3 regions of the Blastococcus sp. SYSU D00820 genome follow, and region 2 is predicted to be linked to each of the others. Evidence: riboswitches for the same ligand, from Rfam matches in the RefSeq annotation. Region 2 holds a riboswitch; each other region holds the start of a gene.

The links. Region 2 has a riboswitch for cyclic di-AMP ahead of ACI79R_RS14770 (hypothetical protein). Riboswitches for the same ligand answer to the same signal wherever they lie in the genome.
Region 1: linked by a shared signal. The riboswitch ahead of ACI79R_RS10150 (NlpC/P60 family protein) and the one ahead of ACI79R_RS14770 (hypothetical protein) in region 2 are both predicted to bind cyclic di-AMP.
Region 3: linked by a shared signal. The riboswitch ahead of ACI79R_RS10745 (NlpC/P60 family protein) and the one ahead of ACI79R_RS14770 (hypothetical protein) in region 2 are both predicted to bind cyclic di-AMP.

The regions. Positions count from the first base shown of each region.
Region 1 is NZ_JBJGZW010000007.1:72,192-75,453, reverse strand. Features, by position in the region: gene ACI79R_RS10155 (M48 family metallopeptidase) at 1-861, opposite strand, end outside; gene ACI79R_RS10150 (NlpC/P60 family protein) at 951-1,925, opposite strand; cyclic di-AMP (ydaO/yuaA leader) riboswitch at 2,068-2,240, opposite strand; gene ACI79R_RS10145 (hypothetical protein) at 2,498-2,803, opposite strand; gene ACI79R_RS10140 (D-alanyl-D-alanine carboxypeptidase family protein) at 2,873-3,262, opposite strand, start outside.
Region 2 is NZ_JBJGZW010000013.1:73,267-76,528, reverse strand. Features, by position in the region: gene ACI79R_RS14775 (LysR family transcriptional regulator) at 23-946, shown strand; cyclic di-AMP (ydaO/yuaA leader) riboswitch at 1,092-1,247, shown strand; gene ACI79R_RS14770 (hypothetical protein) at 1,440-2,336, shown strand; gene ACI79R_RS14765 (hypothetical protein) at 2,372-2,647, shown strand; gene ACI79R_RS14760 (ABC transporter substrate-binding protein) at 2,954-3,262, shown strand, end outside.
Region 3 is NZ_JBJGZW010000008.1:12,624-15,885, forward strand. Features, by position in the region: gene ACI79R_RS10735 (DUF4352 domain-containing protein) at 1-455, opposite strand, end outside; gene ACI79R_RS10740 (hypothetical protein) at 672-839, opposite strand; cyclic di-AMP (ydaO/yuaA leader) riboswitch at 1,165-1,310, shown strand; gene ACI79R_RS10745 (NlpC/P60 family protein) at 1,325-1,849, shown strand; gene ACI79R_RS10750 (hypothetical protein) at 1,908-2,282, opposite strand; gene ACI79R_RS10755 (ABC transporter substrate-binding protein) at 2,435-3,262, opposite strand, start outside.

The sequences.
Region 1 (3,262 bases), on a different contig from region 2:
GTCGGTGGCCACGTGGCCGAGCTCGTGGGCGACGATCGACTCGATCTCGTCGTCGGGCAGCTGGTCGAGCAGCGTGTCGTAGAGGACGATCCGCCGCGTCGACCCGAACCCGGAGACGTAGGCGTTCAACGACGTCGTCCGTCGCGAGGCGTCGGCGACCAGGACGTCCTCGACCGGGGTGCCGCTCTCCTCGGCGAGCTCGAGCAGGTCGGTGCGCAGCTGGCCGGCCGGCAGCGACTCGAAGCGGTTGAACGCCGGCTCGATCAACACGGGGTACAGGAACGAGCCAGCGACGACCAGGCCGGCCGCGCCCAGCGACGCCCAGGCCCACCAGGTCCGCGGAGCCCGCCGCACCAGCCAGACGAGGAGCAGCAGGCCCACCGCCGTCAGCGCGGCGTCGATGGCGGTGGAGACGGCGACGTCCCGGAGCCACAGCGGCCAGCTGCGGGTGGACAGTCCGTACCGGTGGCGCAGCACCTCGCCGTAGGCGGAGACCGGAAGGGTGACCAGCCGGCCGACGACGAGGAGCGCGATCGTGCCGAGCAGCACCTGCCATCCCCAGCCACCACCCAGCGGACGGGCCACCAGGCGCACCAGCCGCCCGCCGAGCCGGGTGAGGCCGAGCACGGCGGAGACGGCGAGGCCGAGCAGCAGCGAGGTCAGCGACGCCGGGCGGATCGACGCGGCGAAGGCCTCGGCCCGGGCCACCACGTCCGCCGGCAGCCCCTCGCCCGGCCGGATCGGTGTCGCTCCGCCGGGCGGCTCGGGCAGCAGCGTCCACGGGGTGCGCAGGACGATGACCAGCACCAGGGCCGCGGCGAGTACGCCCGCGACCACCAGCGCGGCCCGACGGGCGCTCACCCGGCCGATCCTAGAGCGGCCGGCCCTGGAGACGACGCGGGCCGGTGACCTCGAGGGAGGTCACCGGCCCGCGTCGCTGGACCCTGTCGTCAGGCGATCCGGCGCATCGCGGTGATCCCGCCCATCGAGTCCACGCTGACGACCTTGACCGGCTGGCCGGAGGTCGAGGCGTGCACCATCTGGCCGTTGCCGATGTACATCGAGACGTGGCTGACCGGGCTGTAGTAGAAGATCAGGTCGCCCGGCTGCAGCTCGGCCCGGGAGACGGCCTGGCCCATCTGCGACTGCATGCGGCTGGAGTGCGGCAGGCTGATCCCGGCCGCCGCGTAGGCGTACTGGGTCAGGCCCGAGCAGTCGAAGGAGTTCGGCCCGCCGGCGCCCCAGACGTAGGGGTCGCCGACCTGTGCCAGCGCGGTGTCGACCGCCACCTGGGCAGCGCCGCTGGCGGCCGCCACCGGAGCGACCACGGGCACCGACTCACCGGCGTGCGCCGCGACGACCGCTGCCTGCTGCGGCGCCGACAGCCGGTCGTACTGGGCCTGGTACTCCGCGATGTCGTCCTGGAGCTGCTGCTCCTGCGCGGTGAGGTCGTCCAGCGTCTGCTCGGCCTCCGCCTCGGCGGCGTCGGCGTCGGCCTGGGCCTGCTCGGCGGCCTCGGCGGCCTCGGACACGTCGGCCAGGACGGCCGTGGTGTGCCCGGCGATCTGGTCGAGCGTGGCCAGCGAGGCGACGAAGTCCTCGGCCGACTCGCTGGTCATCAGCAGGTCGAGCGTGGCCATGTCGCTGCTGCTGGTGTAGGCGCTGCGGGCGACCTGGCGGATCTGGCCGTCCAGCTCGCCGAGCTGCGCCTCGGCGTCGGCGACGGCCTGGCGCGCGGCCTCGGCGGCCGCCTGCTGGGCCGCCAGCTGCTCGCGGGCCTCGTTGACCTGCTCGGAGACGACCTCGAGCTGGTGGCTGGCGTCGGCCACCAGCTGGGCGGCCTCGGCGGCGCTGCCGGCCTGCTCCGGGTCCGCCGCGGCGGTGCCCGGCAGGAAGGTGAGCGTCAGGGCGGCGGTGGTCCCCACCAGGACGCCGCGGCTGAACCGTCGGACGACGGGGCGGCGGAAGAGGGGAAGGCGGCCCGCTCCGTTCGCGGAGCCGGGGTGGAGCTGTTCGCGTGCATGCCCCAGTACAGGGCGAGGGGTCGCCACGGGCGGCGGCTCTCCGTTCTTCCTCAGCAACCGCCTACCGAGTTAGCTGACGGGTTCGGGCTGGGAAGAAAAGGTGCCCTATCTCTGCGCCCCGCTGCCGCGGGACGTGTGCCCCGGCGGACCGGCGCACGCGAGAACTCACCCCAGTGCTGCGGTGGGTCCCCGGTTCACCCCCGGCGACGCGGACCCGAGGGCCCCCGCACACCGGACGGTGATTCGGCGGTGCCCGGCCGAGGTCACCCCGTGTCGGGTGACGACCACTCGGTCGGACGCTGACACGGTACGGACGTGATGCAGTTGTGACAAACGCGCACCCCCTGGATTGTGGGAATACCCACTGTGAGGAGCGACGCCACTCCGTGGCGTGACCACTGGGGTGCGCGAGCCCACGCAGCGTCAGACGGCGGCTGCTGTCCGTGATCCGTGCCGGTCACCGGGCCGCCCCCTCAGCCGGTCCGCCGGCGCCCGCTCCCCCGCCCCGGGGCCGCCCCCGGCTCGTGCCGCAGCGGCGGCACCAGGCCGACGTCGGCCAGCGCCCGCACGGCCCGGCGCTCGACGTCGTCCAGGTCGACGACCACGCCCGGGCCGGGCGCGGCCACCTCGGGTGCCGGCGTCCGGGCGGGACGCCCGGCCAGGGGGACGACGGCCGGGTCCTCGGTCTGCCACGTCGGCGGGACGCCGAGCAGCACGGTGACCACACAGTCCGCGCAGCCGGTGCCGCGGGCGGTGCAGGTGTCGCAGTCGATGAGCATGGCTGCTCTCCTCGATGGCTGGTCTCTCTTCCGCGCCGGACGGTAGGGAGCGCCACCGACAATTCCGGCTCAGGTGCCGGCGTACTCCCAGTGCCAGGGCTCCTCGCGGCCGTTGCCCGGGTCGGCCCACGTGGGGTGCAGGAAGCCGAACCGGCCGGCGTTGGCGACCATCCACTGGTACTGCGGGGTGCCGAACACCTCGATGCCCCCGCAGAGGTCGACCGCCAGCCCCCAGCCGTGGTTGCTGGTGCCCGGCACCGCCGCCAGCGCGGGCTTCTGCCCGTAGAGCCGCACCTGGCTGGCGTAGGTGCGGTAGGAGTCGGTGATGCAGATCGGCGTCCCGAAGGACGCGGCGAAGGCCGCGCTCATGGCCCGGTAGGCCGCCGCCGCGTCGCAGCGCAGCGTGTGCCCGGCGACGCCCAACGGGCACATGGCGCTGGGCGGGATCAGCCCGTTGGG
Region 2 (3,262 bases):
ATGCCGTCGATACCCTCGGCCGGTGAACCTGAGCAACCTCGACCTCAACCTGCTGGTCTCCCTCGACGCCCTGCTCGAGCAGCGCAGCGTCACCCGGGCGGCGCAGCAGCTAGGGCTCAGCCAGCCCGCGCTGTCGGCGTCGCTGGCGAGGTTGCGCCGGCACTTCGGGGACGAGCTGCTCTCCCGGGTCGGCAACGCCTACCGGCTCACCCCGCTGGCGGCCCAGCTCCGCCCGCGCGTCCGGCTGGCGCTGGACGGGGTGGAGCGGGTGTTCACCGCGCAGCCGGACTTCGACCCCGCCGAGTCGACGCGCGAGTTCTCCGTCCTGCTCAGCGACTACGGCTGCGCCGTCCTCGGCGACACGCTGGCCCAGCTGCTGGCCGAGGAGGCCCCCGGCGCCCGGCTGCGCCTCCTGCACAACACGCCCGATGCCGTCGACCAGGTGCAGGAGACGCTGCTCAACCGCGACCTCCTGGTGCTCCCGCACGGCTTCATCAGCGACCTGCCGCACGCCGACCTGCACCAGGACCGGTGGGTGCTCGTCGTGTCCGCCGACAACCCGGTGGTGGGAGAGGAGGTGACCGTCGAGCACCTGGAGTCGCTCCCGTGGGTCGCCACCTACCACGGGCCGACGGCCTCCACGCCCGCCGCCCGGCAGATGCGGATGCTCGGCATCGAGCCGCGGGTCCAGGTGGTCACCGAGAGCTTCCTCACGGTGCCCGGTCTGGTCGCCGGCAGCGGCCGCATCGCCTTGCTCCAGGAGCGGCTGGTGCGGTCGCTGCCGCTGGACGCCGGCGTGCGGGCGCTGCCCCTCCCGTTCGACGCCGGACCGCTGATGGAGGCGATGTGGTGGCACCCGGTGCACGACGGCGACCCCGAGCACCGGTTCTTCCGCGACCTCGTCACGCGGGCCGCGCGGCAGGCGACCGAGCCGCTCGCACCCTGACCCCGGATACACCGCCCGCCCGCGCGGCGACCGCCGCGACACGCATCACGCTGACGAAACGCCGGTCTCCGATTGTCACGAGTCCATAACGACGACTACCGTGTCGGCGTCCGACCGGTCGTCACGACCCCTGCCGGGGGAGTCCGGGCGGACGCCGCCGAGTCGCCCTCCGGGGCGAGCCGGGGACCCACCGCACCACTGGGGTGAATCCCGCGTCGCAGGACCTCGCGTCCCGCGCCGGGTAGGGCTGCTTCCCGCCCGAACCCGTCAGCTGACTCGGTAGGCGGCCTTCTGGGAGAAACGGAGAGCCGCCCGATGGCGCGCCCTGCCACTGCTGCACGTCCTCGATCGACCCGGCACTGCCGGCCCCTGGTGCGCCCGCGGATCTGACCGCCGGCCGGGCCCGTCCCCGCCGCCGCCGTCCCCGCACCCATCCCACGGCCCCCGCGCCCCTGGCGCCGCCGTGCCCGCACCGCTCGGAGCACCCCCCTCGATGGATCCCCGTACGACCACGTCCGGCCACGCCGCCGGCCGCCGCACCCGCACCGCCCGCCGCCGCGTCCTCGCCGGCCGCCGTCCCGGTCTCCTGCTGGGGGTCGCCGTCGCCGGCGCCGTCCTCGGCAACGTCGTCCTCGGCGTCGACCCCGGAGCGCAGGCCGAGGCCGGCGCGTCGGAGACCGTGAGCGTCGCCCAAGCCCTCGGCCTCAGCGCCCAGAGCGGTCCCGTCGACGTCACCGAGAACCTCCAGCCGCTGGAGGACCTCGCGGCCAGCCGCAGCACCCGCGAGGCCGAGGAGGCCGCCGCGCAGCAGGCGCAGGCCGCCGCCGACCAGGCCGCCCTCGACGCACAGCGGGCCGCGGCCGAGGCCGCCGCCCGCGCCGAGGCGGAGGCCGCCGCGGCTGCGGCCGCGGCCGCGGAGGCCGCCGCGGCGGCCGAGGCGGCCGCCGAGGAGGAGTCCTCCTCCGGCGGCTCCGGCTCCTCTGGCGGCTCCGGCGGCGGCGGGGCGTCGGCCAGCACCGCGGCCACCTCGGTCGCGCAGATCCGCAACACCGCCGGACCGGTGTCGTCGCGGGTGCAGGCGGCCGCCGACGCCGTGGTGAGCAACGTGCCCGGCGCCGGGGGCATCACCCTCGGCGGCACCCGCGCCAGCGCCACCGACCCGGACGGGCACCCGTCGGGGAACGCGCTGGACTACATGGTCATGTCCGACGCCGCGCTCGGCGACGCGATCGTGGCGTACCACATCGCGCACTGGGACGAGCTCGGCGTGGCCTACATCATCTGGGAGCAGCGGATCCTCCAGTCCCCGGGCGGCTCCTGGTCGACCATGGAGGACAGGGGCGGCGTGACCGCGAACCACTTCGACCACGTCCACGTCAACTACCGGTGAGCGCGGGCGGTCCGGGCCGCCGTAGCGTCAGCGGCGTGGCACGCGAGTACGACGACGGCGAGGACGACCGCGCTCGGGACGGCGCACCGCCGGCCCCGGAGATCCCCTCCCTGGCCTCCCTGCGGTCGCCGGCCCGCCGTTCGGCGCTCGACCTGCTGGTGCCCGAGCGGCCGGCCGGCCCGCCGGCGCGACCGGCGCGGCCGGCGCCCCGGCCGCCGGAGTACGCCGACCTGCTGCTGCTCGGCCGCGTGGTCGTCCGCTCGCTCGCCGGGCTGCCCGGCCGCTGCCTCCGGCGGCTGCTGACCCGCTGACGGTCCGCCCGTCCCGCTCCTCCTCGGCCCGACCCGCGCCTCCCGGCGCCGGTCGGGCCGAGTGCTGTCCGGGCACCGCGCGCCGCGATCCGGCCCGCCACCTCGGCGATCAGGTAACAGAACGGTCAGCGTCGTTGACGCCGCTCTCGTGATCCACCTAACATCCGGCGGCAACCAAGCACTTGCTTGGGAGCACGCCGGCTGCCTTCCAGACGGCGGTTCCGCACGCGTACGGGCACCACCCCCATCCGACCGGCCACACCCCGAGGAAGTGGTATGCGGACATCCCGGACCCGAATCGCCGCCGTGACGGCGGCCGCCTCGCTCGCCCTGGCGACCGCCGCCTGCGGCGGTGGCGACGACGAGCCCAACCGCCCCGAGGCCAACGCCGAGCTGACCGGGGAGCCGATCATCATCGGCCTCGACGAGGACAGCACCGGCCCCGGCGCCTCCTACAGCGTCATCGCCGGCAACGCGATCCGTGCGGCGATCGACCAGCTCAACGCCACCGACGGCATCCTCGGCCGCCCGGTCGAGCTCGTGGTGGAGAACGACGAGAGCGACCCCACCAAGACGCCCTCGATCGTGCGCAAGCTGATCGACCAGAACCCGGCG
Region 3 (3,262 bases), on a different contig from region 2:
GAGGCCGAGTTCGGCAGGTAGAACGAGGCCTCGGTGTCGGCGCTGAACTCCTGGCCCTCGGCGTTGCGCAGGGTGGCGTTCTCGCCGAAGAAGCTCTGCGCCTCGTTGCCGATGTTGCTGATGGTCAGGTCGACGATGCAGAAGGTGCCCTGCGCGGTGATGCTCACGTACTGGTCGCCGAGGCTGGTCGCGCTGCAGTCGACGCCGTTGACGACGAACTGGAACTTGCCGTCCAGCGCCGGCTGCCCGATGCCGACGGACGACGACTCGCTGGAGCCGCCGGAGGCCGAGCCGGCGGAGGAGTCGTCGGACCCGCCCTTGCCGGTCTGCGTCGCGATGATGGCGATGACGACGATCGCGACCAGGGCGAGGAACCACGCCTTCTTGTAGAAGGGCTTGCTCGTGGGCTGCGGGGGCGCGGGCTGCTCGGCGGGCGCCTGGAGGTTCTGGACCATGGGATTCCTCGGTGCGTCGGTGGATCGGAGCGCGGACCGGGGGCCCGCTCGACGTCGTCATCGGCGGACCAGTACCGAGACGACTCGGAACGGCCCCATTTCGGATCCCTGTGGTCACAGCACTCCCTGTCGCCTCACAGGGACGTCGGCTCCCGACGCACGCGACCCCCGCCCGGAAGGCCCGGGCGGGGGTCGCGTGGTGTGTTCGGCTGCGGGTCAGCGCACCGGGCCGCGGCCGCGGCCGGCGCCGCCGCCGCGCTTCTTGTTCTGCTCGCCCATCTGCGCGATCAGCTGCTTGATCTTGGCCTGGTTCTCCGGCTTGCGGGCCAGGTCGTAGGCCTTCTTGGCGATACCGGCGACCGCCAGGTTGCGGAGCATGCCCATGGTCGGAACCTCCCTCGGTTGGTTGCCAGGGAGTCTGCCCGCACACCGGGACGGCGAATCATCGCGCACGGGTGATCATGCGTGGCTACGGGCTGTCACGCAGCGCCGGTACGCGGCGATCTCGGAAGGGTCGGGGCCGCAGCCGTCGCCGTCCTCCGCGAAAGGGCAGGTGGGCGCGCGCACTCCGGCTCCGCAACGCCCGGATCCGCTCCCGGTCGGGCAGGCGTGTCGGCGCCGTCGGCCGGGTGGAGACCTCGGCGGGCGGTACCTAGCGTCGTCGCGGTCCGGACGAGACCCGCACCCGCTGCCGCACCCTGGCCGCACTCGCCGGACACCGCCGAACCGGGCATCCGCCCGGGCCGGGGACCCACCGATCCACTGGGGTGAAGCGCTGTCCGGGAACGGACGGCGCCGGGCGACTTCCGCGCCCGAACCCGTCAGCTGACCCGGTAGGCGGTGCACGGAACAGAGGAGAACCGTCGTCCATGACGACCATGCGCACGTCCCTGCCCCGCCGGTCCAGCCGCTCGCTGCGCGGCGCCGTCATCGCCCTGGCGGCCGGTGCCGGGGTGGCCCTCACCCCGGCGGTGGCCTCCGCCAGCGCCGAGGCCCCTGCGGCCGCGGCTCCCGCTGCTGCCGCGCCGGTCGCGGCACCCAACGCCGCGGCGCAGACCGCGGTCGACGCCGCGCTCAGCCAGCAGGGCAAGCCCTACGCCTGGGGTGGCTCGGGGCCGTCGAGCTACGACTGCTCGGGGCTGGTGCAGTACGCCTACCGGGCGGCGGGCATCGAGCTCCCGCACTCGTCGCGCATGCAGTCGACGATGGGCGCGCCGGTCGACCGGGCGAGCCTGCAGCCGGGTGACCTGGTCTTCTACTACTCCCCGGTGAGCCACGTGGGCATCTACATCGGCAACGGGCAGATGGTGCACTCCTCGACCTACGGCAAGCCGGTCGCCGTGGTCGACGTGGACGACATGCCGGGCTACAACTCCGCGCGGCGGATCGCCTGACCCTCGGGTCCGACGCCCGGAGCCCCGGCCGCCGCGCGCGGCCGGGGCTCCGGCGCGGTCAGGACCGGCAGCCGGCGTAGGGCCGGTGCGCCGGCTGCAGCGAGAAGACCGCCTCCGCGTCGCGCGGCCAGGTGCTCAGGAACAGCAGGTTGAACCGCAGGTTGTAGAAGCCGTGCGCCCCGGCGTCGCGGACGGCGGCGGCCACCGCGTCGGCGTCGTGGTGGGCGAAGCGCTCGAGCTCCCCGAAGACGGCGAGGGTGACGGCCTCATCGGCGGCGTCCATGACGACGACGGGCAGCCAGTCCTCGGCCGGCGCGGTCTGGCTGAGCAGGATGTGCACCCGGTTCGGCGCATGGCCGACGCCCGTGCGGCCGCAGGTCAGCGGAGCGGTGCGGACGGCCTCGCCGCCGTTCGGCTCGTACATCTCGGACACCGTCGTCCTCCCCCGTGTCGTGCTGGTGCTGTACCGCGCGGTGCCCAGCCCACCACCGCGCATGCACGCGGGACCGTTCCGACCATCGGTGTGGGTGAGGGCGGCGGCGGATCGGGTGAACCGGCGGGCCTCCGGTGACGGAGCGCGACGGATCAGGGCTGCGCGAACACGCCCAGCTCGGAGACCACCGTGTTGAGCAGCACGCCGCCCTCGTCGGCCACCTCCCGCAGGTAGATGGTCTGTTCGGGGGTCTGCCCGTTGAAGGTCCACGGGCCGCGGGGGCTGTCGTCGACCTCGCCGAGGTCCTGCAGCGCGGCGGTCAACGCCTCGCCGGACACGTCACCGGCCGCTTCCAGGGCCCGGGTGAGGACGTTGGCGGCGTCGTAGGCCTGCATGGCGTACACCGTCGGGAGGACCCCGTAGGCCTCTTCGTAGGCCTGGACGAAGGCCTGGTTGGCCTCGTTGTCGATCTCCGTCGAGTAGTGCAGCGAGGTGCGCACCCCGATCGCGGACGCACCCTGGCCCTCCAGCACGCTGCCCTCCGTGAGGAACCCGGAGCCGTAGAGCGGGATGGTGTCCTTGAGCCCGAAGTCGGTGTACTGCTTGACGAAGGCGACCGCCTCACCGCCGGCATAGAAGCAGAACACCGCGGCTGCGCCCGAGGACTGCGCGCCCGAGAGGAACGGCTGGAAGTCCTGCGTCGTGCCGAAGGGGGTGAGCGCCTGCCCGGCCACGGTTCCGCCGCCGGCCTCGTAGGCCTGGATGAAGCCCGCCACCACCTCCTGCCCAGCGGCGTAGTCGGGTGCCATGACGAACACCGGCCCGATGCCCTCGGCGGCCAGGTGGTCACCCATCGCGGCCGCCACCTGCGCGTTCGTGAACGACACCCGCCAGACGTAGGGGTTGGTCGCCTCGCCGGTGATCGGCCCGGCACCGGCGTTGCCGATCAACAGCACTTTCTGCGCCTCGTTGAACTGCTC